Regions from separate parts of the Nocardiopsis oceanisediminis genome, predicted to be linked through region 1. Evidence: riboswitches for the same ligand, from Rfam matches in the RefSeq annotation. Region 1 holds a riboswitch; each other region holds the start of a gene.
The links. A riboswitch is a leader RNA that binds a small molecule or an ion and turns the genes downstream of it on or off. The one in region 1 is predicted to bind cobalamin.
Positions count from the first base shown of each region.

Region 2: linked by a shared signal. The riboswitch ahead of J0910_RS29745 (ABC transporter substrate-binding protein) and the one ahead of cobN (cobaltochelatase subunit CobN) in region 1 are both predicted to bind cobalamin.
Region 3: linked by a shared signal. The riboswitch ahead of J0910_RS00600 (ribonucleoside-diphosphate reductase subunit alpha) and the one ahead of cobN (cobaltochelatase subunit CobN) in region 1 are both predicted to bind cobalamin.
Region 4: linked by a shared signal. The riboswitch ahead of metE (5-methyltetrahydropteroyltriglutamate--homocysteine S-methyltransferase) and the one ahead of cobN (cobaltochelatase subunit CobN) in region 1 are both predicted to bind cobalamin.

Region 1 is NZ_JAFMZJ010000001.1:2,161,505-2,169,058, forward strand. Features, by position in the region: gene J0910_RS09740 (hypothetical protein) at 296-436, opposite strand; gene J0910_RS09745 (cobalamin biosynthesis protein) at 529-1,512, shown strand; gene J0910_RS09750 (cobyric acid synthase) at 1,509-3,041, shown strand; gene J0910_RS09755 (hypothetical protein) at 3,286-3,765, shown strand; gene J0910_RS09760 (hypothetical protein) at 3,868-4,386, opposite strand; cobalamin riboswitch at 4,501-4,661, shown strand; gene cobN (cobaltochelatase subunit CobN) at 4,726-7,554, shown strand, end outside.
Region 2 is NZ_JAFMZJ010000001.1:6,793,373-6,800,926, forward strand. Features, by position in the region: gene nadE (ammonia-dependent NAD(+) synthetase) at 1-186, opposite strand, end outside; gene J0910_RS29730 (Uma2 family endonuclease) at 401-979, shown strand; gene J0910_RS29735 (putative glycolipid-binding domain-containing protein) at 1,056-1,619, opposite strand; gene putP (sodium/proline symporter PutP) at 1,732-3,273, opposite strand; cobalamin riboswitch at 3,460-3,650, shown strand; gene J0910_RS29745 (ABC transporter substrate-binding protein) at 3,759-4,772, shown strand; gene J0910_RS29750 (FecCD family ABC transporter permease) at 4,780-5,877, shown strand; gene J0910_RS29755 (phosphocholine-specific phospholipase C) at 6,025-7,554, shown strand, end outside.
Region 3 is NZ_JAFMZJ010000001.1:69,733-77,286, reverse strand. Features, by position in the region: gene J0910_RS00610 (hypothetical protein) at 1-551, shown strand, start outside; gene J0910_RS00605 (HAD family hydrolase) at 651-1,286, opposite strand; cobalamin riboswitch at 1,395-1,655, shown strand; gene J0910_RS00600 (ribonucleoside-diphosphate reductase subunit alpha) at 1,792-4,329, shown strand; gene J0910_RS00595 (ribonucleotide-diphosphate reductase subunit beta) at 4,436-5,509, shown strand; gene J0910_RS00590 (hypothetical protein) at 5,469-7,241, opposite strand; gene J0910_RS00585 (hypothetical protein) at 7,304-7,554, opposite strand, start outside.
Region 4 is NZ_JAFMZJ010000001.1:5,202,108-5,209,661, forward strand. Features, by position in the region: gene metE (5-methyltetrahydropteroyltriglutamate--homocysteine S-methyltransferase) at 1-1,349, opposite strand, end outside; cobalamin riboswitch at 1,538-1,759, opposite strand; gene J0910_RS22750 (polysaccharide deacetylase family protein) at 1,945-3,453, shown strand; gene J0910_RS22755 (DUF6461 domain-containing protein) at 3,802-4,425, shown strand; gene J0910_RS22760 (quinone-dependent dihydroorotate dehydrogenase) at 4,579-5,709, opposite strand; gene J0910_RS22765 (proteasome assembly chaperone family protein) at 5,829-6,749, opposite strand; gene J0910_RS22770 (ABC-ATPase domain-containing protein) at 6,870-7,554, opposite strand, start outside.

The DNA.
Region 1 (7,554 bases):
GTCGCAGGGGCGGCAGGGAGTCCATGGGAGGGCCTCCGGCCCGGGCGGTGCCGGGGTCCCCGCAGTCTTGCGGGGGACATCCTACGGTATTCGGGCGATGGGCCCCAAGGATGGGCAAAGCAAGAGCAACTGCGGCCAATCGTAGTTGCGCCTCGTTAGCGCTCGGGCTTCACCAAAACGACGGGTATCGGCGTCGGACCACACGTTACCCGTGATTAACCCTTGCCGGGGTGCAGGTCGGGGGCGTTTCGCCGAGTCGGGGGCGGGGCGGCGCCCGGCGGGCGGGGCCCGGGGATCAGAAGATCCACCAGATGCCCGACACGGCGAGGGCCTCCAAGGCCGACAGCAGAGCCATGTGCTCCTCCTCCCTGATCCGTGCGGACGGCGGGCCGGTCCGTGCGTACGGCGGGGAGGGCGCGACGCGTGCGGTGGTCATGCTCCCCCGGGTGTCCGGGCAAACCGCCTTTGCCCGTGCTTGGCCTGATCATGGTGCGGGGGAGCGGGGCGCGGGGGCGCTACCGTTGTGCCGTGACGAAGCAGAGGCCGGACGGCGGCGCGCGGGCCGCGGGGCTGATCACCGGGGCCGTGCTCGACCGGGTCGTGCCCGACCCGAGGCGGGGGCACCCCGTCGCGCTGTTCGGGGCGGCGGCGGCCCGCCTGGAGCAGGCGCTGTACCGCCCGTCGCGGGCGAGCGGCGCCCTGTTCACCGCCGCCGCGGTGGGCTCCGCCGCCGCGCTGGGGGCGCTGGCCGAGCGGGCGCCGGGCCCGGGGGCGCGCACCGCGGCCACCGCCGCCGCCGCCTGGGCGGTCTCCGGCGGGGCCATGCTGCGCAGGGAGGCCGGGAGGATCGCCGGCGCCCTGGAGGCGGGCGACCTGGACGAGGCCCGCCGCAGGCTGCCCGGGCTGTGCGGGCGCGACCCCTCCGCCCTGGACGGCAAGGGGATCGCCCGCGCCGCAGTCGAGTCGGTCGCGGAGAACACCTCGGACGCGGCCGTCGGCGGGCACGTGTGGGGCGCCCTGCTGGGCCTGCCCGGGCTGCTCGGGCACCGTGCGGCCAACACCCTGGACGCCATGGTCGGCCACCGCTCCGAGCGCTATGAGCGGTTCGGCTCGGCTCCGGCGCGCCTGGACGACGTCGCCGGGTGGGCGCCCGCCCGGCTCACCGCGCTGCTGGCCTGCGCCGCCGCCCCGCTGGTCGGCGGGGACACCCGGCGCGCCCTGGCGGTCACCGCCCGGTACGGGCACCGCCACCCCAGCCCCAACGCCGGCCACTGCGAAGCGGCCTTCGCCGGCGCCCTGGACCTGCGCCTGGGCGGCGCCAACCGGTACGGCGACCGGGTCGAGCACCGCCCCGAACTGGGCGACGGGCGGCCGCCCGGCCCCGCCGACCTGCGCCGCGCGATCCGGCTGGCCGGCATCGTGGACGCCGCCTCGGCGGGCCTGGCCGCGCTCGCCGCGGCCGGGATCCCCGATCGGGCGCCCGGTGCGCGCCGCGGAGGGGGGCGGCGGTGAGCGGGGCGGGAGGCGCGGCCCCGGCGCTGCTCGTCGCGGGCACCACCTCCGACGCGGGCAAGAGCGTGGTCACCGCGGGCCTGTGCCGGTGGCTGGCCCGGCAGGGGGTGAAGGTCGCGCCGTTCAAGGCGCAGAACATGTCGCTCAACTCGGTGGTCGCCCCGGACGGCGCGGAGATCGGCCGGGCGCAGGCCATGCAGGCCGCCGCGGCCGGGCTGGAGCCGTGCGCGGCGATGAACCCGGTGCTGCTCAAACCCGGCGGCGACCGGAGCAGCCAGGTCGTGGTGCGCGGGCGCCCGATCGGCGAGGCCGACGCGCTGAGCTACCGGGACTACAAGGAGCGGCTGCGCGAGGTGGCGCTGGAGTCGCTGGCCGAACTGCGCGCCGACTACGACGCGGTGGTCTGCGAGGGCGCGGGCAGCCCGGCGGAGATCAACCTGCGGGACGGCGACATCGCCAACATGGGCCTGGCGCGCGCGGCGGACCTGCCGGTGCTGCTGGTCGGCGACATCGACCGGGGCGGGGTGTTCGCGGCGATGCACGGCACCCTGGCCCTGCTGGAGCCGGCGGATCAGGCGCTGATCGCCGGATTCGTGGTGAACAAGTTCCGCGGCGCGCGGGAGCTGCTCGAACCGGGCCTGGACATGCTGCGCGACCTCACCGGCCGCCCGGTGCTGGGGGTGCTGCCCTGGCTGGACGGCCTGTGGCTGGACGTCGAGGACTCGCTCGCGCTCAGCGTGGACCGGGGGCCCGCCGCGCCGCCGGTCACCGGGACCGCCCTGCGGGTGGCGGTGGTGCGCACCCCGCGGATCAGCAACTTCACCGACGTCGACGCGCTCACCGTCGAACCGGGGGTGGACGTGCGGTTCGCCACCGCCCCGCACGAGCTGGACGGCGCCGACCTGGTGATCCTGCCCGGCAGCCGGGCCACCGTGGCCGATCTGGACTGGATGCGCGGGCGCGGGCTGGACGCCGCGGTCGCCGACCGGGCCCGCCGGGGCCGCCCCGTGCTGGGCATCTGCGGCGGCTTCCAGATGCTCGCCCGCACCATCACCGACGAGGTGGAATCGGGGGCCGGGACCGTGCCGGGGCTCGGCCTGCTGCCGGCGGCGGTCCGCTTCGCGGCGGAGAAGACCCTGGCCCGGCCGCGCGGCACCGCCTACGGGGAGGACGTCCGGGCCTACGAGATCCACCACGGGCGGGTGGAGACCGACTGGTCCGACGCGGCGGCGCCCGAGCCGTTCCTGGACGGCTGCCGGAGCGGAGCGGTGTGGGGCACCACCTGGCACGGCGCCTTCGAGAACGACGGGTTCCGCCGCGCCTTCCTCACCGACGTCGCCGCCGCGGCGGGGAGCGCGTTCCGCCCCGCCCCCGGCACCGACTTCGCGGCCGCCCGCGCCGCCCGCCTGGACGCGCTGGGCGACCTGGTCGCCGAGCACATGGACACCGGTGCGGTGCTGCGCCTGCTGGAGCGGGGCGCCCCCGCAGGCCTCCCGGTGGTCCCGCCGGGCGGGCCGCGCCGGCGCTGACCCCCGGGGGGCCGGGAGGGCGGCCGCCGGGCCGCCCCGGGCCGGGGCTGTGGACGACGGGCTGTGGACGGGCGGTGGCGCTCCGTCGCGCGGCGGCCTAGCGTGGTACCCGACCGGTGGCGGACCGGGTGGGAAGAGGGCCGAGCGCAGCGCGGACAGGGGCCCCGACGAGAAGGACGCCGCCGCCGGGATCCGGCCCGCAGGGCCGGAGCACCCCTGCTCCTTCCATCTTCGGAGGCCCCCTGTGACCATCACCGGAACCGACTGCACCGCCGACCGCACCGACGACCGCACCGACGGCCCCGCCGCCTTCCCCGGGGCGGAGGGCGCGCCGCCGCACCGGGTCGTGCTCGACCTGGACCCGATGACCCGGGCCGAGCTGGAGCGCGCCGCGGGCGGCCGCTCCGTCGAGGCCTACCTGTACATACTGGCCGGGCGCTGCGCCCGGTGGAGCGAGATGCGCGACTGGCTGATCCACTTGGAGGCCTGCTACGGCCCGATCCCCGCGGAGGCCCTGGAGCGGCTGCACCGGAAGATGCTCGGGCTGCGGCCGGCGGCCGGGTCCGGGGCCGCGCTCGGCGTCGCGTTCACCGGCGAGGAGCTCGCCGCGCTGAAGGAGGCCGCGGACGGCAGGGCGCTCGCCCCGTTCGTCCGGGAGGTTGTGCTGGACCGGCTCACCGCGGCGGCGCAGGATACCGCCGAGCCCCGGCCGGACGGGGGGTGAGCCTTCCCGCCGCCCCGGGCCGAGGCTCTCCCGGCGGCGCCCGGTCCGCCGGCCCCGCCGGGAGGCCGCGGGGCCCGGCGGCGGTACCGGGGCCGCGCCGGGCTAGGCGGCGAGCGAGCGGGCGTAGTTCACCTGCTGGGCGACGTTGGCGCCGGTGGCCCTGCCCAGGGCGGGGACCATCGTGGAGTGGTACGTTCCGCCGCCCTGCACGGTCACCTGGATGTAGCCGGTGACCCGCTCCTCCTTCACCAGCAGGAACAGCAGGCCGAGCAGGCAGGTCCACCAGAAGACCAGGATCGCCACGATGATGGCCCAGACCGGGGTGGTCTTCTCCACCCGGGACATGTCGGTGACGGTCCATACCGACCCCTTGATCGGGAACCGCCCGGCGGGGGTGATCACCTCGGTCTGGGTGACGGCGATGTCGCCGATGGTGGTGAGCGTCGGCCCGCCGGCCGGGGCCGGGGCCATCGGCGCGTCGTAGCCGCCCGCCTGCACGGGGACGATCTCACCCGAGCTCTGCGGGGGCGGCCCGTACACCGGTCGGCCGTAAGGGTCGGTTCCTGGGGGCCGCTGATAGGGGTCGCCGGCCCCGGAAGGGGGGTGGGGGTACTGGGTCATGCGCTGATTGTCGCAAAGCGCTCGGCCTGATGGGACCCGCTCGGGAAAGGCGTTCCGGCGGCCGGAGGCGGGCCGGGACAGGGCCTCTGCGAAGATGGGGCGGTACGTGCCGCGAAGGAACACGGTGCCCCGGATGGCGGGGCCTGGCCGGATCCGGCCTGGAAGCCGTGGCTGTCCCGCAACTGTGAGGGAGGAGCGCCCCCGGAAGCGCGCCACTGCCGGCACCGCCGGCGGGAAGGCCCGGGAGGCGCGGCGAGCCCCGAGCCAGGAGACTTCGCGGCGCGCGAGCATCCGATCGGCACCGGGGCGCGGACCCCGGAACGACACGAAGGACCGAGTGTGGCCACCATTCTGCTGCTGTCCACCGCGGACACCGAGCTCCTCGCCGCACAGGCGGCCGAGGCCGGGTACCGCACCGCGAACCCGGCGCGGACCCCTGCGGGCGAGGTCCCCGCGCTGCTGGAGGGGGTCGACATCGCGGTCGTGCGGCTCCTCGGCGGAACCGAGTTCTGGCCGGAGGGCATGGCCGCGCTGCGGGCCGGCGGCGTTCCGCTGGTGGCCCTGGGCGGTGAGGCCGCGGTGGACGCGGAGATGATCGCGGCCTCCACGGTCCCCGCCGGGGTGGCCACCGAGGCCCACGCCTACCTGGCCGAGGGCGGGGTGGAGAACCTGCGCCAGCTGGCCCGGTTCCTCTCCGACACGGTGCTGCTCACCGGGGACGGGTTCGCCCCGCCGGAGAAGATGCCCGAGTACGGCCTGCACGAGCGGCCGCGCCGGGAGGGCGCGCAGGCGGCAGGCGCGCGGCCGGTGGTGGCGGTGGTCTTCTACCGGGCGCACGAGCTGTCCGGCAACACCTCCTTCGTGGACGTGCTGTGCGACGCGATCGAGGAGGCCGGGGGAGAGCCGCTCCCGGTCTTCTCCGGCTCGCTGCGCGGGCTGGACGCGGAGAACGCCCCCGGCCTGTTCGAGCTGCTCGGCCGGGCCGACGCGGTGGTCACCACGGTGCTGGCCGCGGGCGGGGCGGTCGCCGCCGACGCCAGCGGAGGCGGCGACGAGGACGCCTGGGACGCGGGCGCGCTCGCCGCGCTGGACGTGCCGATCGTCCAGGGCCTGGTGCTCACCTCCACCCGGGAGCAGTGGCAGGCCTCCGACGCGGCGCTCACCCCGATGGACGCCGGCATGCAGGTGGCCATCCCGGAGTTCGACGGCCGGCTGATCACCGTCCCGTTCTCCTTCAAGGAGCCGGCCGAGGGGTCGGCTCCGGTCTACCGGGCCGACCCGGAGCGGGCGGCCAGGGTGGCCGGGATCGCGGTCCGGCACGCGCGGCTGCGCGCGGTGCCGCCGGCCGAGCGCCGCCTGGGCGTGGTGCTCTCCTCCTACCCCACCAAGCACTCCCGGGTCGGCAACGCCGTCGGGCTGGACACCCCGGCCTCGGCGGTCCGGCTGTTCCGGCTGCTCGCCGAGCGCGGGTACGACCTCGGCCCGGACGACGCGCTGTGGCGCCGCCCCGGGCCCGGCGAGGACCGCCGCGAGGACGACGGCGATCCGCTCATCCACGCGCTGATCGCGGCCGGCGGGCACGACGTGGAGTGGCTCACCGAGGAGCAGCTCTCCGCCGCCGGCGCCCGGGTGCCGCTGGAGGACTACACCCGCTGGTTCGAGGCGCTCCCCGCCGGGCTGCGCGACTCCATCCGGGAGCACTGGGGCGAGCCGCCGGGCGAGCTGTACGTCGACGACTCGCGCGGCCGCCCGGAGATCGTGCTGGCCTCGCTCCGCTTCGGCAACCTGGTGCTGATGATCCAGCCGCCGCGGGGCTTCGGCGAGAACCCGATCGCCATCTACCACGACCCGGACCTACCGCCCTCGCACCACTACCTGGCCGCCTACCGGTGGCTGGAGGGATCGCGCGAGCAGGGCGGCTTCGGCGCCGGCGCCGTGGTGCACCTGGGCAAGCACGGCACCCTGGAGTGGCTGCCCGGCAAGGGGCTGGGGATGGCGGCCGAGGACGCCCCGGACGCGGTGCTGGGGAACCTCCCGCTGGTCTACCCGTTCATCGTGAACGACCCGGGCGAGGGCACCCAGGCCAAGCGGCGCGGGCACGCCACCGTGGTGGACCACCTGGTGCCGCCGATGGCGCGCGCCGACACCTACGGCGACATCGCCAAGCTGGAGCAGCTCCTCGACGAGTACGCCCTGGTCAGCGACCTGGACCCGGACAAGGCGCCGGCGCTGCGCGCGCAGATCTGGACGCTGATCAAGACCGCCGAGCTCCACCACGACCTGCACCAGGAGGACATGCCGGGCGAGGAGGAGTTCGACGACTTCGTCATGCACGTCGACGGCTACCTGTGCGAGATCAAGGACGTGCAGATCCGGGACGGCCTGCACGTGCTGGGCGCGGCCCCGGAGGGGGAGGCCCGGGTCAACCTGGTGCTCGCGGTGCTGCGGGCCTCGCAGGTGTGGGCGGGCGCGGCGGGCGCGCTCCCCGGGCTCCGCGCGGCGCTGGCCCGCCGCTTCGGCCTGGAGGAGAAGGCGCTGCTGGCAGACCCGGGCGCCCGGATCGAGGTGCCCAAGGAGCTCGCCGCGCTGGAGGACGGGCCGGCCCGCACCGCCTCGGACGCGGTCGACCTGCTGGAGGCGGTGGCCCGCCGGCTGGTGGAGGCGATGGAGGAGGCCGGCTGGGAGGCCGGGCGCGCCGAACCGGTGGCCGCCGGGGTGCTCGGCGGGGCCGCAGGCGGCGAAGAGCGGGCCGCTTTCGCCGATGCGGTCCGGGTGCTGGTCTTCGCGGCCGAGGAGGTGGTGCCGCGGCTGGCCGCCACCGGCGCCGAGATCGACGCGGTGCTGCACGCCCTGGACGGCGGGCACGTCCCGGCCGGGCCCTCCGGATCGCCCACCCGGGGCCTGGTCAACGTGCTGCCGACCGGCCGCAACTTCTACTCGGTCGACCCCAAGGCGATCCCCTCCCGCAACTCCTGGGACGTGGGCCAGGCGCTGGCCGACTCGCTGGTCGCCCGGCACCTGGCGGACACCGGCTCCTACCCGCGCTCGGTCGGGATCACGGTGTGGGGCACCGCGGCGATGCGCACCCAGGGCGACGACATCGCCGAGGTGCTGGCGCTGCTGGGGACCAGGCCCACCTGGGACGACGCCTCCCGGCGGGTGACCGGT
Region 2 (7,554 bases), 4.6 Mb from region 1:
CAGCCGCCCGGCGGTGGAGGAGTCCACCCCGCCGCTGATCCCCAGCACCAGCGCCCGGCACCCGGTCGCGGTGAGCCGCTCCGCCAGGAAGGCGGTGCGCCGCTCGATCTCCTCCCGGACGTCGAACCCCTCGGCGACCTCGAGGGCCCGGATGATCCCGCGCCGCTCCTCGCTCAACTCGCCCACCGCCGTGTTCCTCCCTGCCGGTACGACCTGCTGCTCCGACTGGGGATTATCCCGCCCCGCCTCCCCCGCCCCGGCACCCGGGTCGCGGGAAAGGCCCGGTTTCGGGGAATCCGCTGCGGCGCTGGGTAGGCTCCGGTTAGATTCCGCCTCAGCAGATCCGGACCGACCGAGAGTGAGGCGGCCGACGATGTCGATCCCCTTGAAGGAACCGACGATGTCCGCTGATCCGCTGCCCGACTGGTTCTTCCCGCCCCCGGAGGGGTGGACGGCGGACGACCTGGACCGGCTCCCGCCCTCCGCTCCTTCGCACATCGAGCTGATCGACGGAGCACTCATCGTGACGGCGCCCCAGCGCTCCTTCCACGCCAGGACCCTCCTGCGCCTGGGAGCCGCACTCGACCTGCAGGCCCCCGAAGGGGTAGGGGTCGAACCTGAGATGACCGTGAGGCTCGGGGAGCGCCAGCGCCCCGAGCCCGACCTCGTGGTGTTCCGGGACACCGATGGCGGGAACGGGGACCGGACCTACTACCTGCCGGAGGACGTGCTCCTGGTGGTGGAGGTCGTCTCCCCCGAATCGGAGGAGCGCGACCGCAAGACCAAGCCGGTCAAGTACGCCGAGGCGGGGATCCCGCACTTCTGGCTGGTCGAGGAGGAGGAAGGCGCCGCCGCCGTGCACGTCTACGAACTGGACCGGGTCAACGGCGTCTATACCCGGACGGCCGTGGCCCGGGGGCGCCTGGAGCTGAGCGTTCCCTTCCCGGTCACCGTGGACCTCTCCCGCCTCAACCGCTGACCCGCCCCCTCCGCAGGCCGTGGGCGGTCCGCGGGATGTTCCACGTGAAACGCCGGGCGGTGCAGGACGCCCGTGGTCACGGCACCCGTTCGTAGAGGTCCTGGCCGTCGAGGACCAGGCCCTCGTGGTCGACGGAGAAGCGGTGGCCGTGCTCGGCGGTGAGGTACTCGTAGCGGGCGCGGCCGTCCGCGGCGGGTTCCAGCCGGGTGTAGCGCTGGAGGACCCGGGTGACCTGCAGTTCCGGCACGGAGATCCGGACTGCGGCGATGTCGCGGTGCTCGCCGCGGCGCAGGCCCAGGCGGCGGACGGGCAGGGTGCGGGTGAGCGGGGTGGCGGCGATGTCCACGTCGGTGCAGCCGTCCAGGAGCGGGCGGCGCTCGCCGTCCACCGTCCACAGGCCGGCCCGGCAGGTGACGTCCAGCGTCCGCACCCCCGACGAGCTCAGCACCTCCACGTGCACCGACCGGGTCGTCCAGGCGAGGTCGGTGCGGACGGTGAAGCGGCAGCTGTAGACCGCGCCGCCGTCGACGGCGGTCTCGCCGCCCTCCATCCGGTGGCCGCTCCGCTCCGGGACCAGCGCCCCGACGGCCGTCCCCCGGGCATCGTCGACGCGGGTCCACGCCACGGGAAGATCGCACATGGCATCGTTTCTACCGGGAGCCCCCGTTACGCACCAGAACGGGAGGATCACGATGCGGCGGGAGCCGCGCACCGGGCGCGACCCCCGCCGCGGGGTCATCGGGGAGGCCGGGTCACACGCCCGCGCCCTGGCTCTCCCGGCGGTACTCCGCGTCGACCCGGTCGAAGTCCTCGTCCATGTGCTCGGCGACCTTGCCCAGCCCGTTGAAGGCGTAGATGGCCGCGAAGCTCACGATCACCGCGGGGACCATCGCGTACAGCCCGGTCTCCAGCACGTTCTTGTCCAGCACGTCCCAGATGACCGAGGTGAGGCCGCCGCCGAGCATGCCGGCCAGCGCGCCGGTCCAGGTCATCCGCTTCCAGTACAGGGAGAGCAGGATGACCGGGCCGAAGCCGGCGCCGAACCCGGCCCAGGCGTAGCCCACCAGGTCCATGACGGTGCTGTTGCCGGAGAGCGCGATGCCCGACGCCGCGAGGGCGACCAGGATCACCGCGATGCGGCTGACCCAGACCAGGGTGAGCGCCGAGGCGTCCCGCTTGACGAACGCCCGGTACCCGTCCTCGGTCAGCGCCGAGGCGGCGACCAGCAGCTGGGAGTCGGCGGTGCTCATCACCGCGGCCAGGATCGCGGCCAGCAGCAGGCCGGCGACCCACGGGTTGAGCAGCGCCTGGATCAGGGCGGGGAACACGTTCTCCGCGTTGGGCAGCTCCTCCTCGAAGCCGAAGTAGCGGAGGCCGACGAAGCCCATCACCACGGCCATCAGCATCGCCGAGACCGCCCAGGAGACGCTCACCCCGGCGGCCTTGCGCACGTCGCGCACCGAGCGGATGCCCATGAACCGGGCGAGGATGTGCGGCTGGCCCAGGTAGCCGAAGCCCCACGCCAGGCCGGAGACGACCACGACCGGGGCGAGCACGCCGCCCAGCGAGAACTCGCCGGCGCCGCTGAAGCCGCCCAGCACGGAGAGCTCGCCCCCGGTGCCCACCGAGGGGTCGGAGACCACGGTGACGACCGCGACCACCGGCACGATGAGCAGGGCCAGCCACATCATCACGGCCTGGATCACGTCGGTGTAGCTGACCGCGAGGAACCCGCCGAGGAAGGTGTAGAGCACGATGATCGCCATGCCGGCGAGCACCGCGATCGAGCCCGGCATGTTGAAGACGTCCTCGAACAGCCCGCCCATGGCGACCAGGCCGGAGGCCACGTAGAAGAGGTAGAAGGCCAGGATGAGCACGGCCGAGACGCCGCGCAGCAGGCCGGTCCGGTCGGCGAACCGGTTCTCCAGGTAGGAGGAGAGGGTGAGCGAGTTGGCCTCGTCCCCCGAGCGCGCGTCCCTGGCGCGCTCGGTGTAGACCCGCAGCCGGCCGGCGATCACGATCCAGCTGCCGGCGAAGCCGAGGGCCAGGCCGACCGCGATCCACGCCTCTCCGAGGCCGGACAGGTAGATCGCACCGGGCAGGCCCAGCAGCAGCCAGCCGCTGAAGTCGCTGGCGTTGGCGCTCAGCCCGGCCACCCAGCTGTTCAGCCGGCGGCCGCCGAGTACGAAGTCGGACAGGGAGGTGGTGCGCTTGTAGACGTAGAGGCCGATGCCGACCATCACTACGAAGTACACACCGAAGGTGACGCTCGACGCCAGCAGCGATTCGCTCACGGTGCTCCTTCCTTCATCTCAGGTTTCCTCTTCGGTCTCCGCATCCTGTCCCCGTTCACCTGCGTGATCAATGACCGATATGTACTTCATCACCGGTTCGAGACATGCCCGTCACATTCCTTGACCATCATTGGCGCCTCGTCTAGGACCCGGGTGTCCTTTTTGGCCGATCCGACATACCCCGGGCGCCCTCTGATCAGGAGCGGCCACTAGCCTGGGAGGGCGACGGGAACCAGGAAGTCCGGTGCGAATCCGGCACGGTCCCGCCACTGTGACCGGGGAGTCGAACCCGCATAAGGCCACGGCGCAGCGCGCTGGAAGGCCGGGGGAGGCGCTGATCCGGGAGTCAGGAGACTGACCCGTCGCGATCGTCGACCAGGGGCGCGGACCCCGGGGGGACGGGCGTCTCCGGTGCCGCCGCGATGTGCGCCCTTTGTACGCCTCGACCACCGGCGCCGTGCCCGGATCCCGGAGAGGACCCGGACGTGCACCAGGAATCCCCCATCCCTTCCCCGGCGGGCCGCCGCGCGGTGCGCCGCACCGCGCCCGCACTCGCCTGCACCGCGCTGCTCGCCGCCGCCGGCTGCGGGGGCGGCGGCGAGCCGGCCGGGCAGGCCGCCCCCGACGAGGGCTACCCGGTCACCGTGCAGGAGTGCGACCGCGAGGTCACCGTGGACGCCCCGCCGGAGCGGGCGGTCACGCTCAACCAGCACACCACCGAGATCATGCTGGCCCTGGGCCTGGAGGACCGGATGGTGGGCACCGCGTACCTGGACGACGCCGTGCTGCCCGAGTACGCCGACGCCTACGAGGCCGTTCCGGTCCTGGCCGAGCAGTACCCCTCGTTCGAGGACCTGCTCGCCGCCGAGCCCGACTTCGCCTACGCCGGGTTCGCCTCCAGCGCCTTCGCCGAGGACGAGGGCCGGGGCCGCGAGGCCCTGGAGGACGCCGGGATGACCACCTACGCCAGCATCGAGCAGTGCGCCGACCAGGTCACCATGGAGACGGTGGCCACCGAGATCACCAACATCGGGAAGATCTTCGGGGTGGAGGACCGGGCCGAGGAGCTGGTCGCCGGCATCGAGGAGCAGGTCGCCGGGGTGGAGAAGGCCCTGGAGGGCACCGAGCCGGTGGACGTCCTGGTGGTGGACAGCATCGACGGCACCGTCTTCACCTCGGGCGGCGCCGGCATCGGCACCGAGATCATCGCGCACGCCGGCGGCCGGAACGTCTTCGACGACCTGGACAAGGTCTTCGCCGACGTCTCCATCGAGCAGGCCGCCGACCGCGAGCCGGACGCGATCCTCATCTACGACTACGGCGAGGTCTCCGCGGAGGAGAAGAAGGAGGCGGTCCTCGCCGACCCGACGCTGGCCGGGACGCCCGCCGTCGAGGAGGAGCGGTTCGCGGTGCTGCCGCTGACCTCCTCCGTCGTCGGCAACCGGGTGGGCGGCGCGGTGGAAGAGGTCGCCGAGCAGCTGCACCCGGACGCGTTCTGAGGCCCCGGTGAGCACCGCCCCCGCCACCACCGCCGGCCGCGCCGCGCGCCCCTCACCGCGGCGCGGCCCGGTGCCGCTGCTCCTGCTGCTTCCGCTGCTCGCCGCCGCGGTCCCGGTCGCCGCGACGTTCGGCATCATCACCGGGTCGGTGGACGTCTCCTTCGCCGACACCTGGCGGATCATCGCCCACCAGGCCTTCCCCGGCCTGGTCCGGCCGGACTGGCCGCCCGCGCACGAGGCGATCGTGACGGTCGCCAGGGCGCCGCGGGTGGTGCTGGCCGCGCTGGCCGGCGCCGGGCTGGCCGCGGTCGGCGCGGCCCTGCAGACCCTGGTCCGCAACCCGCTCGCCGACCCGCTGCTGCTCGGCATCTCCTCCGGAGCGACGCTCGGCGCGGTGCTGGTGGTGGTCACCGGGGCCTCCGTGCTCGGGCTGTTCACCCTGCCGCTGACCGCGTTCCTCGGCGCGCTGCTGGCACTGGTCACCGTGTACGCCCTGGCGCAGGCGCGCGGCCGGATGACGGTGACCAGGCTGATCCTGTCCGGGGTGGTGGTCGGGCAGCTGTGCGGCGCGCTGGCGAGCCTGTCCATCATGCTCTCCGGCGACCCGCACGTCGCCAAGCAGGTGCAGCGGTGGACCCTGGGCGGCCTGGCCGGGACCACCTGGCAGACGCTGCCGGTGGTCGCCGCCGCGGTGCTCGCCGCGCTGCTGGTGATCGCCGCCGCGGCCCCGGCGCTCAACGTGCTCCAGCTGGGCGAGGAGACCGCGGTGGGCATGGGGCTGAGCGTGCACCGCTTCCGCGCGCTGATGTTCGCGGCGACGTCCCTGGCCACCGGGGTGCTGGTCTCGGTGTGCGGCCCGATCGGCTTCGTCGGGCTGATGATGCCGCACATCGCCCGGATGCTGGTCGGCTCCGACCACCGCCGGGTACTCCCGGTGGCGATCCTGCTCGGCGCCTCCTTCATGATCCTCGCCGACCTGGCGGCCCGGGTGCTGGCCGCGCCGGAGGAGATCCCGATCGGCATCCTCACCGCGCTGTGCGGCGCCCCGTTCTTCCTCTGGCTGATGCGCCGGGACGCCCGCAAGGGGGGACGGAGGCTGGTCTGAGCCGCGCCGCGGATTCCGCGGCCGGGGTCCGCGACGCATCCGATACACCGGCTTCGCTTCTTCTTCGTTCCCGGGTCTCCCGCCGGTACCGCCGCGCCCCTACGCTCACGGGGCCGCCTCGACCGCCGACCGGAAGGACGCCTCCCCGTGGCCCCCGACATCTCCCGCCGCCGCCTGCTGGGCGCGGGCGCGGCCGCCGCCGGCGGCGCCGCGCTGGCCGCCTCCCCGTTCTCGCTGCTCCCGCCGTCGCTGCGGGCGGCGCTGGCCGAGCCCGCGCCGCCCGGCGGCCTGGACTCGATCGAGCACGTCGTGCTGCTGATGCAGGAGAACCGGAGCTTCGACCACTACTTCGGCACGCTGCGCGGGGTGCGCGGGTTCGGCGACCGGAACGCGGTGCGGCGGCGCGACGGCCGCCCGGTGTTCGAGCAGGGCGGCGAGCTACTGCCGGTGCTGCCGTTCGCGGTGCGCGGGGCGGCCGAGCGGCAGCGCGAGGAGCTGCAGTACATCGGCGACCTGGACCACTCCTGGGGCGGCGGCCGCCGGGCCTGGAACGGCGGGTGGATGGACGGCTGGGTGGCCGCGAAGACCGCCGCGACCATGGCCTACTACGACCGGGAGGACATCCCCTTCCAGTTCGAGCTGGCCGACACGTTCACCGTGTGCGACGCCTACCACTCCTCCATCCACACCTCCACCAGCCCCAACCGCAACCACTGGGTGAGCGGGTGGACCGGGTTCGAGGCGAACGGGAAGCGCGCCGTCGGCAACGACGCCTACGACGAGGCGGGCCACCCCGGCTACGAGTGGACCACCTACCCCGAGCGCCTGCAGGAGGCCGGCGTGACGTGGAAGGTCTACCAGGAGTGGGACAACTTCACCGACAACAACCTGGAGTACTTCGCCCGGTTCAAGGCCGTCGCCCGCAAGGCGCTGGAGAAGGCCGGCGGCCACCCCGGCTTCGGCGCGTTCTACGGCGAGCTGGCCGGCCTGCCCGAGGACGAGCAGGAGGCGCACCTCGCCGAGCTGGCCGAGGGGGTGGAGGGGCTCTCCGCGGAGGAGCGCGAGCTGTACGACCGCGCCCTGCACCGCGGCCGGCCCGGCGGCCTCGCCGACGCGTTCCGCGCCGACGTCGAGGCCGGGAGGCTGCCCAAGGTCAGCTACCTGGTGCCCAGCGCCCAGGACTCGGAGCACCCGGGCGCCTCCTCGCCGGTCCACAGCGCCACCGTCACCTACCGGATCCTGGACGCGCTGGCGTCCTCCCCGGAGGTGTGGAAGAAGACCGCGGTGATCATCTCCTTCGACGAGAACGACGGCTTCTTCGACCACGTTCCGCCGCCGGTGCCGCCGCCCGGCGAGCGGGACGAGTACTGGGACGGCACCCCCACCGGCCTGGGCGTCCGGGTGCCGCTGCTGGTCGTCTCGCCGTGGACGGTCGGCGGCTACGTCTGCTCGGAGGTGTTCGACCACACCTCGCAGGTGCGTTTCCTGGAGCGGCTGACCGGGGTGGAGGAGCCCAACGTCTCCCGCTGGCGGCGGACCGTCTGCGGCGACCTGACCGGCGCCTTCGACTTCTCCGAGGGGCGCCCGCAGCCGGCCGTGCAGGAGCCCGGCCCGATCCCGGAGTTCACCCGGCGCTGGCGGCCCCGCCCGCCGAAGGAGCAGGTGATGCCGGTGCAG
Region 3 (7,554 bases), 2.1 Mb from region 1:
TGACCCGAGTGACGACGGCCGATCTGGACCGCCTGGAATTCCGGGCCGTCCAGTCCGGCGACCATGCAGAGGTGGCGGCGGAACTCCTCGGGCTGGCCGACAGCGTGGACGCCGACAGCGAGATCTCCCGGGCCGAGCTGTTCGTCCGGGCCGGCGAGCAGTGGGAGATGGCCCAGGAGTTCGAGCTCGCCGCGCGCGCCTACCGGCGTGCCATCGACGACGGCGGCATCACCATCATCGACGCGCGCGCCCTGCTCGCCGGGGCGCTGCTCGAACTGGACCTGGTCGACGACGCCTACGCCCAGCTGGAGCGGCTGCGCGCCGAGGGGCCGCGCAACCTGCCCACCTACATCCACATCGCGGAGACCCTGCAGGCGCACGGCGACCTGAAGGCCGCCCAGTCGTGGGCCACCCTCGGCGTGGAGCGCTTCCGCCACCAGGACGTCTCGCCCTACGTGCACGACCTGCTGATGGAGCTGCTCCGGATCCGCTACCGGGTCCGGGTCGACCTCGGCCTGCCCGAGGACGCCCTGGACCGGATGCTGGACTGACCCGGCCCGGTCCGGCCGGGCCGCACTGAGAGGTCCGCAACATCCGCGGCCGCCGCCCGGCGGGTCCGCGGCGCCCTCCCGTCCCCGCCCCGCAGGGCCTCAGGCGGCCAGGGAGCGGCCCAGGGCGTAGGCCTCGGGCAGGCTCCGCCCGGTGTAGGCGGCGGTGGCGAGGGCGGCCACGTGGTGGTCCCCGTTGACCGACACCGATCCGCCCACGTGCCCGAAGAGCGGCGCGTCGGAGAGCGAGTCGCCGTAGGCGGTGCACATCTCCAGCGGGATTCCGGCGGCGGCGCGCGCCTCCTCCGCGATGCGGACCTTGTCCTGCGGGCGTAGGATGCGCTCCGGGTCCGGCGGTCCGGGGAAGGGCGGGTCGGGGAAGTCCGAGGCGACGATCTCGTCGAAGCCGAAGGCGTGCAACCGGCGCGCGTAGAACCCCGGGGAGAGCGTGATGACCAGGGAGCGCTCACCGCGCTTCCGGATGTCGGCGCAGACCTCGGCGATCCCCTCCAGGAACGGGCTGCCGGCGAACGCCTCGTCCACGTGCTCCTCGGTGAGGTGCCCCCAGAGCGAGAAGAGCTCCGCGGCGAAGCCGCGGCTGTCCAGCTCGCCTGCGGAGAAGCGGTGCTCCAGCTCGGTCAGCCGGGGCCCGGTCCCGGTGACGCGGGCGATCTCCAGGGGGGCGCTGGTTCCGTGCAGCAGGGTGCCGTCCAGGTCGAAGATGTGTAGTCGCGTCATCGCGCGGAGCTTATCTCCGCAGCGCGTTGCGGACAACGGCCGGAGCGGGCGCGTCGCATGTGAAACACGGCTATCTTGCGGTGGTCGCGCTCGGGTGCCACCAGATGTAGTATCTCTTCCACTGGTGGTTCACCTGGGGCGGATGCTCCGGGTGGGGCAAGAGGGAACCCGGTGGAACTCCGGGACTGCCCCGCAGCGGTAAGCGGGAAGCGGCGCGCCGGCCCCCGGGGGGAACCGGGCGGCGCGCTTCCGAAAGTCGCCACGGCACTGGGCGCTCAGGCTCCCGGGAAGCGGCGGCGAGTAGGCCGGACGGCGCTCAGCCGGACGTCGCCCGCGAGTCCGAAGACCTGCCACCGGTGTGCGCCCGGCGCACAACGAAACGGGGCCTCGTGGGCGGGCCGCCGTGGGCATAGGGGGGCTCGACGGTCGTGGGCGCTCCCCTGGTTCGCGCGCTCCGGCCTTCGGAACCCCAACCGGTCGACGACTACCTGGTTGGAGCGAGCAGATGACCCTCGACACCGAGCCCGTCGCGGTTCCGGAGGCGAACAGCCCGGACCCGGCGGAGCGGATCGGCGACGTGGTCCGCGAGGCGAGCACCGGACTGGCCGGGGTCAGCCCCGAGGCGGTCATCGCGGAGGCGCGCAAGGGCCTCTACCCGGGCATCACCGACGAGGAGCTGGAGCTCGCGCTGATCATGGCGGCGCGCAGCCACGTCGAGGAGGACCCCGACTACTCCCCGCTGGCCGCCCGGCTGCTGCTCGGCGCGCTCCGGCGCGAGGCGCTGACCTTCATCTCCGGGGCGGCGGACTCCGCGAGCGAGGGCGAGATGGCGCTCCGCTACGCGGACTACTTCGCCGGCTACGTGGCGCGCGGCGTGCAGCTGGAGCAGCTCGACCCGCGGCTGGAGAAGTTCGACCTGGCCCGGCTGGGGGCCGCGCTCCGCCCCGAGCGCGACCTGCAGTTCACCTTCCTCGGCATGCAGACCCTCTACGACCGCTACTTCCTGCACAGCGAGGGCACCCGCTACGAGCTGCCGCAGGCGTTCTTCATGCGGGTCGCGATGGGCCTGGCGCTCAACGAGGACGACCGGGACGCCCGCGCCGTGGAGTTCTACGAGCTGCTCTCCTCGTTCGACTTCATGGCCTCCACGCCGACCCTGTTCAACTCCGGCACCCGCCACTCCCAGCTGTCGTCCTGCTTCCTGACCACCGTCGACGACGACCTGCAGTCGATCTTCAAGGGCATCTCCGACAACGCCCTGCTCTCCAAGTACTCCGGCGGCCTGGGCAACGACTGGACCCCGATCCGCGGCATCGGCGCCCGGATCCGCGGCACCAACGGCCAGAGCCAGGGCGTGGTCCCGTTCCTCAAGATCGCCAACGACACCGCGGTCGCGGTCAACCAGGGCGGCAAGCGCAAGGGCGCGGTCTGCGCCTACCTGGAGACCTGGCACATCGACATCGAGGAATTCCTCGACCTGCGGAAGAACACCGGCGACGAGCGCCGCCGCACGCACGACATGAACACCGCCAACTGGGTGCCGGACCTGTTCATGCGGCGGGTCGAGGCCGGCGGCCAGTGGACGCTGTTCTCCCCGGACGAGGTGCCGGACCTGCACGACCTGTACGGCAAGGCGTTCGCCGAGCGGTACGAGGCCTACGAGCGGGCCGCCGAGGCCGGCGAGATCAAGGTGTTCCGCAAGGTCCCCGCGGTCGACCTGTGGCGGCGCATGCTGACCATGCTGTTCGAGACCGGCCACCCGTGGATCACCTTCAAGGACCCGTGCAACCTGCGCTCGCCGCAGCAGCACGCCGGCGTGGTGCACTCGTCCAACCTGTGCACCGAGATCACCCTGAACACCAAGGCCGGCGATGAGGTGGCGGTCTGCAACCTCGGCTCGGTCAACCTGGCCCAGCACGTCGAGGGCGGCCGGCTGGACACCGAGCGGCTGGAGCGCACCGTGCGCACCGCCGTCCGGATGCTGGACAACGTCATCGACGTGAACTTCTACACCATCCCCGAGGCGGAGCGGGCCAACATGCGGCACCGCCCGGTCGGCCTGGGTCTGATGGGCTTCCAGGACGCCCTCTTCGAGCTGCGCCTGCCGATGGGCTCGCAGCGGGCGGTGGAGTTCGCCGACGAGTCGATGGAGCTGATCTCCTACCACGCCATCGCGGCCTCCTCCGAGCTGGCCGCCGAGCGCGGCTCCTACGAGTCCTTCGAGGGCTCGCTGTGGAGCAAGGGCGTGCTCCCGCTGGACTCGCTGCGCACCGTGGCCGAGGCCCGCGACGGCGACCTGGACGCCAACTACTCCTCCCGGCTGGACTGGGACTCGCTCCGGGAGAAGGTGCGCACCCAGGGGATGCGCAACTCCAACGTGATGGCGATCGCGCCGACCGCGACCATCGCCAACATCACCGGGGTGAGCCAGTCGATCGAGCCGATCTACCGCAACCTGTTCGTGAAGTCGAACATGTCCGGCGACTTCACCGTGGTCAACCCCTACCTGATCCGCGACCTCAAGGCGCGCGGCCTGTGGGACGCCGACATGGTCACCCAGCTCAAGCTGCACGACGGCAGCCTCGGCCCGATCGCCCGGGTGCCCGACGACCTGAAGGAGCTCTACGCCACCGCGTTCGAGCTCGACCCGACCTGGCTGGTGGACGCCGCGGCCCGCCGCCAGAAGTGGATCGACCAGGCGCAGTCGCTCAACCTGTACATGGCGGCGCCGAGCGGCAAGAAGCTGGACACGCTGTACCGGCGGGCCTGGCGCAAGGGCCTCAAGACCACCTACTACCTGCGCGCGCAGAGCGCGACGCACGTGGAGAAGTCGACCCTGAAGGGCACCGACGGCCGGCTCAACGCGGTCTCGGCCACCCCGGCCGCGGCCCCGGCGGCCGCCCCCGCGGCGGCCCCGTCCCCGGCGCCGTCCCCGGCCGCCCGGCCCTCCGCCGAGGCGCCCGCGTCCACCGCTCCGGAGATCGACCCGGACGCCGGCGCGCTCTGCTCGATCGACGACCCGGACTGCGAAGCCTGCCAGTAGCGCGGCCCCGCGGGGCGAGGGCGGCGCACCCCTCCGAGGGGCGCCGCCCGCCCCGCCCGGCCCCCTGGCGCACCACCACCGACTTGGAAAGACGACGGTCACACTCATGACGACGGCCCCGGAGACGGACAGCACCGGACTCGGCGAGATCGCCCGCGACGCCGCTCGCGTCAGCGTCGGCGACAAGGCGATGATCAACGCCCGCGCGGACGTGAACCAGCTGCTGCCGCTCAAGTACCACTGGGCCTGGGACAAGTACCTGGCGGGCTGCAACAACCACTGGATGCCCACCGAGGTGTCCATGCAGGCCGACATCGCCCTGTGGAAGTCGGCCGACGGCCTCACCGAGGACGAGCGGCTGATGCTCAAGCGGAACCTGGGCTTCTTCGCCACCGCGGAGTCCCTCGTCGCCAACAACATCGTGCTCGCGGTCTACCGGCAGCTGACCAACCCGGAGTGCCGCCAGTACCTGCTCCGCCAGGCCTTCGAGGAGGCCGTGCACACGCACACCTTCCAGTACATCTGCGAGAGCCTCGGCCTGGACGAGGGCGAGCTGTTCAACATGTACCGGGAGATCCCCTCCATCACGGAGAAGGACGCCTGGGCGCTGAAGTACACGCAGAACCTGGAGAACCCGGACTTCGCCACCGGCACCCCCGAGGCGGACCAGGCCTTCCTCCGCGACCTGGTCGCGTTCTACGTGATCTTCGAGGGCATGTGGTTCTACACCGGCTTCGCGCAGATCCTCTCGCTGGGCCGGCGGAACAAGATGGTCGGCATCGCCGAGCAGTACCAGTACATCCTGCGCGACGAGTCGATCCACCTGAACTTCGGCATCGACGTGATCAACCAGATCAAGCTGGAGAACCCCCACCTGTGGACCCCGGAGTTCCAGGAGGAGGTGCGCACCATGCTCACCGAGGCCTGCGCGCTGGAGATCGCCTACGGCCGGGAGACCATGCCGCGCGGCATCCTCGGCCTCAACGCCGAGCTGTGCGAGCAGTACATGCACTTCATCACCGACCGCCGCGCCGAGCAGATCGGCCTGGCCCCGATCTTCGGCAACTCGGAGAACCCCTTCCCGTGGATGTCGGAGATGATGGACCTCAACAAGGAGAAGAACTTCTTCGAGACCCGGGTCATCGAGTACCAGACCGGCGGCGGCCTGGACTGGGACTGACCTGAGAAGACACGGCCCCCACCCCCCGTCGGCGGAGGGGGGTGGGGGCCGTTTTGGGAGAGATTTGGGAGATGATCTTGGAGTTCTCCCCGCTGGCGCCCTGCTTCCGGTAGGGCGCCAGCAGTTCGTCCAGGACCGCCACCGGTGAGTGCGGGTGCATCTTCGCCCGCGCCTCCAGGGACGCCGTCCAGTTGGCCGTCAGCAGGCCCAGGAGGGCCTCGACCATCGCGGGGGTCACCTGGCTGTAGACCGCGCCGATACCGCCCATCTCGTGCCCCAGGCGCTCGTGCTGGAGAACCTCCGGGACACGGCCCTCGATCATCGCCCGCTTGTGGGAGTGCCGGGCGAGCCCGTGCGGGGTGATCCCCGGGGCGATCGGCTCCCACGTGGTCTCCGACCGCTTGCGGGGGGAGCGGCCCCGGACGGGGATGCCGGGCCAGGGCTCGGCGAGCAGCGGCACGGGGCGCTCCTCCTGGACGTGGCCCTGCCCGGTCTTGGAGCCCGGGTAGCGGCCGGTGGAGGCTGCCCCGATGAGCCAGGGTTTGTAGGAGCCGCGCCGGTGGTGGGGGGAACCGTCCCTGCCGGTGAATACGAACACCCCGCCGCGGTGGGGCGGTGCGGCGCTGCCGCGGATGAAGTCCCCGTCGAACCGCTCGGCGAGGTCGGCGTCGATGCCCAGTTCCTCCAGGGAGCGCTCCTTGGGGTGGGCTAGGAGCGCGGCCTGCATCTCCTCGTCCCACTTCCCCTGGCGCTTGAGCGCGGCCACGAGGAACCGGTGGACAGTCGGCGGCCGGTGGCAGGCGCACACGGCAGTCGGCTTGTCCGGGACAGCGGCCAGCTGGCGCTCCAGCAGTTCGGCGACGAACCGAGGGATGTGGACGTCCCGGTAGGAGTCGTCCTTGGGGGCCTGCCGGTACCAGTCCCCGTCGGACTCGTACAGCTGCCACTCCACCCGGATGGTGCCTTCGTCGGGGCGGCAGAACTCCCGCTCCAGGCCGACCAGCTCCCCGAACCGGAGTCCCGAGTTGTACATCGTGATTCCGGCGATGAACTCCTCGTCGCGACCGCTCAGGAGCGCCATGCGCTCGGACAGCAGCAGGGCGCCGAGTGCATCGGTGGTCACCCGCTCCTTGCCGCGGGTGCCCTTCCTCTTGCCGGTGCCGCTGCGCCGGCCGCGGTTGGAAGAATTGGTCGCGACCGGGTTGGAGGTGGCGACCCCTTCGCGCATCGCGTCAGCGAAGAGGGTGTAGAGGGTAGAGCAGTACCCCCGGATCGTGGACTCGGCGTAGCCGGCCTCCCGCTTGGTGCGCTTGAACTCCACGACCTGCTGCTCGGTGATGTCGTCCATCAAGGTCTCCTCCCACATCGGCCCGGAGCCGCTGGGCTGGTGGGGAAGCAGGTGCTTCTCCAGGGTCGTGCGCAGGCCCTTCTGGTGGGAGATACCGACGTCCTGCTTGGGGAACCACTCATTGGCCCATGTGCCGAGGGTGGTTCCCTCCTGCTTGCGGGCGCGGCGGGCCGCCTCGGCGACGCTGGGGGCGGACTCCTCGTCCAGGCCCATGCGGATGCGGGCCTCCTTGTCGGTCGCCCACTGCTCGGCGGCCTTCTTGGTGCGCCATCGGTTGCCATTCTCGTCGCGACTGGCCCGGGGCCAGGTCCCGTCCGCGGCCAGGTAGCGGACGGTCCAGTAGGAGCCGTCCTTCTTCGACCATCGCTGTTCGGGGTAGGGCATGGGTATCCTTCCGGTGGTGGTGAGCGCCCCCTCCAATCCGGAGGGGGCGTTCGCTTTCGCGCCTAGGGCAGGCACACCTCGGCCAAGGGCTCTACCTGGACGCGCCCCTTGGGCAGCGCCAGGGATCCTGGGCCGGGCTCCTCGGCGGGCTGGGACCGCTGCGGATCCTGCCTGCCGGGAGGTTCGGGGGCCGGGTTCGGCCGGGAGGGGCGTTCTGCCGGCGGTTCGGGGGAGGCGTCCCGGACCGGGGGTTCGGGGGAGGCTCCCCCTCTCTGAGGGGAGCGCTCGCCTTCCTGCTCACTTGGTCGGGAAG
Region 4 (7,554 bases), 3.0 Mb from region 1:
GACCGGGTCTTGCGGATCTCCGCGGTCTGCGGGAAGGAGCCGATGGTGGTGGTCGGCAGCACCTGCCGCTCACCGCCGCCGCTCCAGCGCTCCTCCCGGTTGCGGACCGGGAGCTCGCCCAGGGCGTCCAGGCGGGCCCGCACCTGCGGGTCGCGGAAGCCCTCCGGCTCGGGGAGCTCGGCGCGCGCGGAGGCGATCTCCGCGGCGGTGGCCTCGTCGTCGGCGGACAGGGCGCGGCCGAGCAGGACCACCTCGTCCAGCTTCTGCCGGGCGAAGGCGAGCCGGGCGCGGATCGCCGGGTCCAGGTCGGTCTCGGCGTCCAGGTCGACCGGGACGTGCAGCAGCGAGCAGGAGGTGCTCACCACGACCTCGCGGGCCAGGCCGAGCAGCGGGCCGAGCCGGGCCAGCGCGGCGGACACGTCGGTGCGCCACACGTTGCGCCCGTCGACCACCCCGGCGACCAGGGTCTTGTCGCCCAGGCCGGAGACGGCGGCCAGTTCGTCGGCGGCCTCCGGGCCGGCCACCAGGTCCAGCCCGATCCGCTCCACCGGGGTGCGCTTGAGCGCCTCCAGGGCAGCGGTCCCGATCGACCCGAAGTAGGTGGAGACGGTGATCTCCGGGCGCCGGGAGCGGCCGCCCAGGGCGGAGTAGACCCGCTCCAGCTCCGCGGTGCGCTCCCGGCCCTCGTCGGTGGCGAGGATCGGCTCGTCCAGCTGGACCTGGCGGGCGCCGGCCGCGGCGAGTTCACCGAGGAGCGTGCCGTACGCCTCGACCAGCCCGTCCAGGAGCTCCAGCGGGCTCCAGCCCTCCGGGGCGCCCGCCGCGGGCTTGGCCAGCAGGAGGAAGGTGAGGGGGCCGACCAGCACCGGCCGGGTCTCGATGCCCAGCCCCTTGGCCTGGTTGTACTCGGAGAGGGGCTTGGTCCCGGCGAGGCGGAACCGGGTCTGCGGGGACAGCTCCGGGACCAGGTAGTGGTAGTTGGTGTCGAACCACTTGGTCATCTCCAGCGGCGGCGTGTCGTCCGAGCCGCGGGCCAGGGTGAAGTAGCGCTTCAGCTCGGCGGCGCGGTCCGCGCCGGCCCCCTCTCCCTCGGGGGCCGGGCCGAACCGCTCCGGAACCGCGTCGAACAGCAGCGCGGTGTCGAGAACGTGGTCGTAGTAGGAGAACGTGTTCGATGGGATCTCGTCGACCCCGGCCGCGCGGAAGTCCTGCCAGACGTCGCGGCGCAGTCGCGCGGCGACGGCGTCCAGGTCGGCGGCGCTGCTCCGGCCGGCCCAGTAGGACTCACAGGCCTGCTTGAGCTCGCGGTCGGGGCCGATGCGCGGGTAGCCGTGGGCGGTGGCGGTCATCCGGCCTCACCGCCGCGGGTGCGCTCGGTTCGCATGTGGCTTCTTCTCTCCCTCGTCGAACAGCCTTGGCAGGCCGACGACGCCGTCCGGAGGAGCGGACGGCCGGAGGCGGGCGCGGCGGAGCGCGCCCCGACCGGGCACCGTCCGCGTGTCCTCCCTCGGGACGCGCCGACCACCGCGGGCACGGTCGCGCCCGCGGGCGGTCGGCAGGTATTCGGACTCATGGGCGCTCCGCGCCCTCCGGGCGCGTTCTCCTACCGGCCGCCGCTTCCCAAGTGCTCGGCACCCAGTGCTGTTGACGGCTTTCGTTCCCATTCACCGCTGCGGGGCAGTCCCGGATTCGCACCGGGTTCCCTCTCTCGACGCCCACAGTGATCCACCGTGCGCGTACCGACCGCAGCTGTCAGTATAGGGACGCCGTTGCCCGATACCGGGGGGTGGGTCCCGGGCGCCCGCACCCCGCCCCTCCGCCCCTGGAAGACGGCACGCCGGTTTTTCCCCTCTCATTACCGAAGCGTCGAACCGAACTGACCCTCGGATGCGATCATCCTATGTATAGTCCGGTTGGCCCGATATATGCGAAAGACGATTTCAGGTGCTACGCAACCGCTCCGTCCCTGAATCCCCCCGCGGCCGCGCCCTCATCGGCGCCGCGGCCGCGGCTGTGCTCGCCCTCACCGCCTGCAGCCCCTCCGACGGTGAGCACACCTCGGGGGGTGAGGAGACCCCCGCCGAAAAGCCCTCCGGTGAGCCGGACCGGCTCACCGAGGTCGACCCGGAGACCGTCGCCGACCTCGACGAGAAGCACACCGAGGAGAAGCGGGGCGACGTCTCCGTCGACATCTCCTACCCCGCGGTGGGCGGCGCCGGCCCGTTCGCCGACGAGCTCGGCCGGATCACCGGCCGCGCCGCCGAGGACTTCGCCGACGCCGTCCCCGGCGCCGAGTCGCTCACCGTCACCGGGGCGCTGACCGCCGCCGGCGGCGACGTGCTCGGCGTCCGCCTGGAGCAGAAGGAGAAGGACTCCGACGGGACCCGCACCGGCCACGCCACCTACTGGTACGACGCCGGCACCGGGGCCACCGCCTACTCCACCCAGCTGCTCGCCGGCGACGAGGAGCTGGGCGAGCTGCACGAGCGGGTCGCCGGGATCCTCGGCGAGCAGGACGTGGACACCGCCGACCTCTACCCCATCGCCGGGATGTACGACTCGATCGGCTTCAACCCCGACGGCGACCTGGTGGTCGAGTTCGACGAGGGCCAGCTCGCCCCGGCCGGCGACGGGCGGGTGCACGCGGTGGTGCCGCGCAAGGAGGCCGAGCCGCTCCTGTCCGACCTCGGTGAGCGGGCCCAGGCCGCGGCCACCGCGGTGACCCGCGACTTCAAGCTGGAGGCGGAGGCGGCCGCGCCCAAGGACGGCGCCGCCGGCGACGTCCCCGGCCGGCCCTCGCCCGTCTCCCCCGACGTCGACTGCTCCGACCCGAAGGCCAAGTGCATCGCGCTCACCTTCGACGACGGCCCCGGCGGGCGCACCCCCGAACTCCTGGACGAGCTCGACGAGTACGGCGCCAAGGCCACCTTCTTCCTCACCGGCGAGCCGGTCCGGGAGAACCCGGAGACGGTGCGGCGGGAGTACGCCGAGGGGCACGAGATCGCCAACCACACCGAGAGCCACCCGGACCTGACCGGTATCGGCGAGGACGAGGTCCGCGAGGAGCTGGCCTCGGTCAGCGGGCTGATCGACCGGGAGACCGGCTACCGCCCCGAGCTGATGCGCCCGCCCTACGGCGCGACCGACGACACCGTCGCCGGGGTCTCCGAGGACCTCGGGATGGCCGAGATCATCTGGAGCGTCGACACCAACGACTGGAAGGACCGGAACTCCTCGGTCGTCGCCGACCGCGCGGTGGAGGGCGCCGAGCCCGGCGCGATCATCCTGATGCACGACATCCACGGCACCACCGTCGACGCCGTGCCGGACATCCTGAAGCGGCTGGACGAGAAGGGCTTCACCATGGTGACCGTCTCCCAGCTGCTGGGCGAGACCGAGCCCGGGGAGAAGTACTTCGACGGTGAGGAAGCCGTCACCGGAAAGGGCGACTAGCGGCTCCTCCGGGAACGGTGGCGGCGGCGCGAACGGGGAAGGATGAGGGGGCGGAGGGCAAGGGCGCCCTCCCCGATCACGCTCCGGCCACGATGTGGTCCAGATGACGGCGCGAGCGGGCCGTCACGTGTGAAGAGAGTCCCCGCGGCGGCGTATGGTGGTTCGCCGTGGGCATGAACACGCACTTCGCGCGGATGCCGCTCGCGCCGCATCCCGTCCGAGAGGCGGTGGCCTGAGGTGGCCCTTCTTCCGCTGCTGCGCCGGGGAACCGGCAAGGACTCCGCAACCGTTCCGCCAACGGGGAGCGCCCCTCAGGAGGGGGCCGCCCCGAGGGGAAGGGAGAGGTCGATGGCCGCTGCCCTCGCGGCAGACTACGCCTGGTTCGAAGAGTCCCAGCCGGACCTGGCCGAGGCGTTCTGCCTCACCTATGTCCGGGGCCTGGGCAAGACCGAGTGCCTGGAGCGGCTCGGCGCGGCGCCGAAGCGGCTGCGGATGCTGCCCATCGCCGACGCCCTGGAGGCGGGGCTGTGCAGCGAGAGCCGCCCGCCGCAGACCGCGCACGCGCTCTGCGTGAACGGCTGGACCGTGATCGTCGAGCCCACCGGCTGCCGCGCGGTCCGACCGGACTGCTACCGCTCGCTGTCGGCCGAGACCGAGCTGGTCTCGGTCCGGGTCCGGATGGACGCCCGGTACGAGTTCCGCTGGGTCGCCGGCGGGGTGCTGCGCACCTTCTTCGACGCCCGCACCCCGACCCGGCGCCGCGGCACCCGGCCGGACGCGCTCACCGCCGAGATGGCCTCGGTGGGCCTGCTGGACGAGGCGGGCGAGGGCCCCGACGACCCGGCCGCCGCCGTACTGGCCCTGGCCGAGCGGGTCACCGGCGTCCGCATCCGCCCGTCGCACCTGTCCGGCCCGCTCCTCGGCGCCGAACTGGAGACCGAGCTCCCGGCCCCGGCGGCCTCCGCCCGCTGACCCGGATCCGCACCGAAGGCCCCGCCCCGGCGGGGCCTTCGCCGTGTCGGGGCCTCCTCGGCGCCCCGGTGCCGCCGGGTGCCGGGCGGGGAGAGCGGGCCGGCCGCCCCGGGGGGCCGGCGGGCGCCCCGGACCGGCCGGCGGGTGCGGGGCTCAGGCCTTCCCGGCGGCCGGGGCGTCGGTGCCGACGGCGTCGGCGACCGAGGCGAGGCCGGCCCGGCGGGTGAGGCGGGCCAGGCCCTTGTGAATCCGGCGCGGCCACAGCGGGCCGCCGTAGATGAGGCCGGTGTAGCCCTGCACCAGGGTCGCCCCGGCGCGGATGCGCTCCCAGGCGTCCTCGGGCGTCTCGATGCCGCCGGCCGCGATGAGCACCAGGCCGTCGCCGGTGCGGGCGCGCAGCCGGCGCAGCACCTCCAGCGAGCGGCGCTTCAGCGGGGCGCCGGAGAGCCCGCCGGCGCCGGCCGCCTCGACCGCCTCCGGGCCGGTGGCCAGCCCGTCCCGGGAGATCGTGGTGTTGGTGGCGATGATCCCGTCCAGGCCCAGCTCCAGCGCCAGGTCGGCGACCGCGTCGACGTCCTCGTCGGCCAGGTCCGGTGCGATCTTGACCAGCAGCGGGACGTCGGTGGCGCCCTCGCCGTCCAGCGCCTCGCGGACCGTGCCCAGCAGCGGCCGCAGGTGCTCCACCGCCTGCAGGTTCCGCAGCCCCGGGGTGTTCGGCGAGCTGACGTTGACCACCAGGTAGTCGGCGAGGCCGGCGAAGGCGCGGGCGCTCTCCGCGTAGTCGGCCGCGGCCTCCTCCTCCGGGACGGCCTTGGTCTTGCCGATGTTGGCGCCGACCAGCGGACCGGGGCGGCCGGCCGCGGCCGCGCGCTCGCGCAGCCCCCGCAGCCGGCCGGCGGCGGCCTGGGCGCCCTCGTTGTTGAAGCCCATCCGGTTCACGATCGCCCGGTCGGGCACCAGCCGGAACAGCCGCGGCGCCGGGTTGCCCGGCTGGGGGCGCGCGGTGACGGTGCCGATCTCGACGAACCCGAAGCCGAGCGCGGTGAGCCCTTCGATGCCCTCGCCGTTCTTGTCGAACCCGGCGGCCATGCCGAGCGGCCCGGGGAAGGTCCGGCCCAGCGCGGTCACCTCCAGCTCGGGCCCGCGCGGGCCGAGCACCCGCTCCATCGCCCGGGCCGCCCCGGGCACCGCGGCCAGCGCGCGCAGCCCGCCGAAGCTCAGGCGGTGGATGGACTCGGCGTCGGTGTGCCGCAGGACGGCATGGAACAGCAGCTGGTAGAGCACGGTGGTCCTTCGTGTACGTTTCGGTCGCCCCGGGGGCGGCCGGGCTCCGCCGCCCCGGCCCGCGTTCTCGCAGGCGGGCCCGTTCGCCTCAGCTTCTCACACGGCCCCGCGGAGAGCCCTCACAGGTCGCCGCGCTCCCGGTCGGCGAGGAAGCGCTCCAGCTCGTCGCCGAGCTCCTCGGCGGTGGGCAGCGAGGACTCGTCTCCGCTCCACAGCGGGTCGGCGGCCTCCTCGGTGCCGCGCTCGGAGACGAAGTCGTCGTACTGCCGCTCCAGGTCCTCGACCACCCGCTGGACCTCCTCGGAGTCGGCGACCTGGTCGGCGATCTCCGCCTCGGTCTCGCCGGCCGCCTCGGCCAGCCGCCCGGCCGGCAGGTCCAGCCCGGTCGCACCGGCGGCGTAGTCCAGCGCGGCCATCGCGGCCCGGGGGTACTCCGACTGGGCGAGGTAGCTGGGCACGTGCACGGCGAACCCGGTGGCGTCGTGGCCGGCCTCGCCGAGGCGGAACTCCAGCAGCGACGCCACGCCGGCGGGCACCTGGACCCGGCCGACCCACGGGGTGTGCGCGGCGACCAGGTCGGGCCGGGTGGCGTGCGCGGTCGCGGTCACCGGCCGGGTGTGCGGGACGGCCATCGGGATGCCGTTGACGCTCACCGTCAGCGACACCCGGAGCCGCTCCACCAGCCCGACCACCGCGGACACGAACAGCTCCCACTCCCGGTCCGGCTCCAGGCCGTGCAGGAGCAGGAAGGGGGTGCCCTCGCCGTCGTGCATCCGGTACAGCACCAGCCGGGGCGGGTTGTAGTCGGTGAAGGTGTTCTCCACGAACGTCATCACCGGCCGGCGGGAGCGGTAGTCCAGCAGCCGGTCCACGTCGAAGACGGCGATCTCCTCGGCGTCGAACTCGGCGAACAGGGCCTCGGCGGCCTGCTTCCCGGCCGCTCCCGCGTCGACGTAGCCGTCCAGCAGGACCAGCATCGCCGAACCGCCGCCCTCCTCGGCGCCGGGGCGGAGCTCGTAGAGGTCTGCGGGATCAGGCACCGGAAGGGCTCTCCGTTCTCAGGCGGCGGTCGTGCTGCGGGCTCGGGGTACGCGCTCCAGGATAGACGACATGGGGCGGCGCCCCCGCGCCCGCTTCCGCGGCCGGGAGGCGCCGCCGGCTCACCGTTCGTCCAGGACCGCCAGGGTGCGCAGCCGGTTCAGTGCCCCGGCGACCTCGTGCCGGCGCGGCAGCGCGAAGTCCCCGCTGTGGCCGCGGCCGAGCACCGCGGCGCCCCCGGTGCCGCCGTCGCCGTCGTCGGCGAGCAGCCGGTCCAGGCCGTCCAGCGCCTCGGCGAGCGTGGCGCGGCCGTCCAGCAGGCCCCGCTCGACCATCAGCCGCATCGCCAGGCCCACCCCGATCAGCTGGCCGGGGTCGACCAGCTGGGTGAGGCCGCGGACGTCGATCTCGCTCTCGCCGAAGGTGAGCACGTCCATGTCCCGGCGCTTGATCCGGGTGCGGCCGCGGGCGGTGGCGTCCACCGAGCGCGGGTCGACCACCCGGTGCGCGGGCGGGGTGAAGCGGGCGTCGGTGCGCGGCGCGGCCAGCGCCGCGGCCCGCTCGGTGACGTCGTAGGGGCGGTACCCGTCCAGCATGACCACCCGGTCGGCGACGTCGAAGTAGTCGCCGCTGCCGCCCATCACCAGGACCGTGGAGACGCCGTGCTCGCGGTGGAGCGGGCGGACCAGGTCGACGAAGGGGGTGAGCGGCTCCCGGTCGCCGTGCACCAGCTTCTGCATCCGGGCGTCGCGGATCATCAGGTTGGTGGCGGTGGTGTCCTCGTCCACCAGCAGCGCGGTCGAGCCG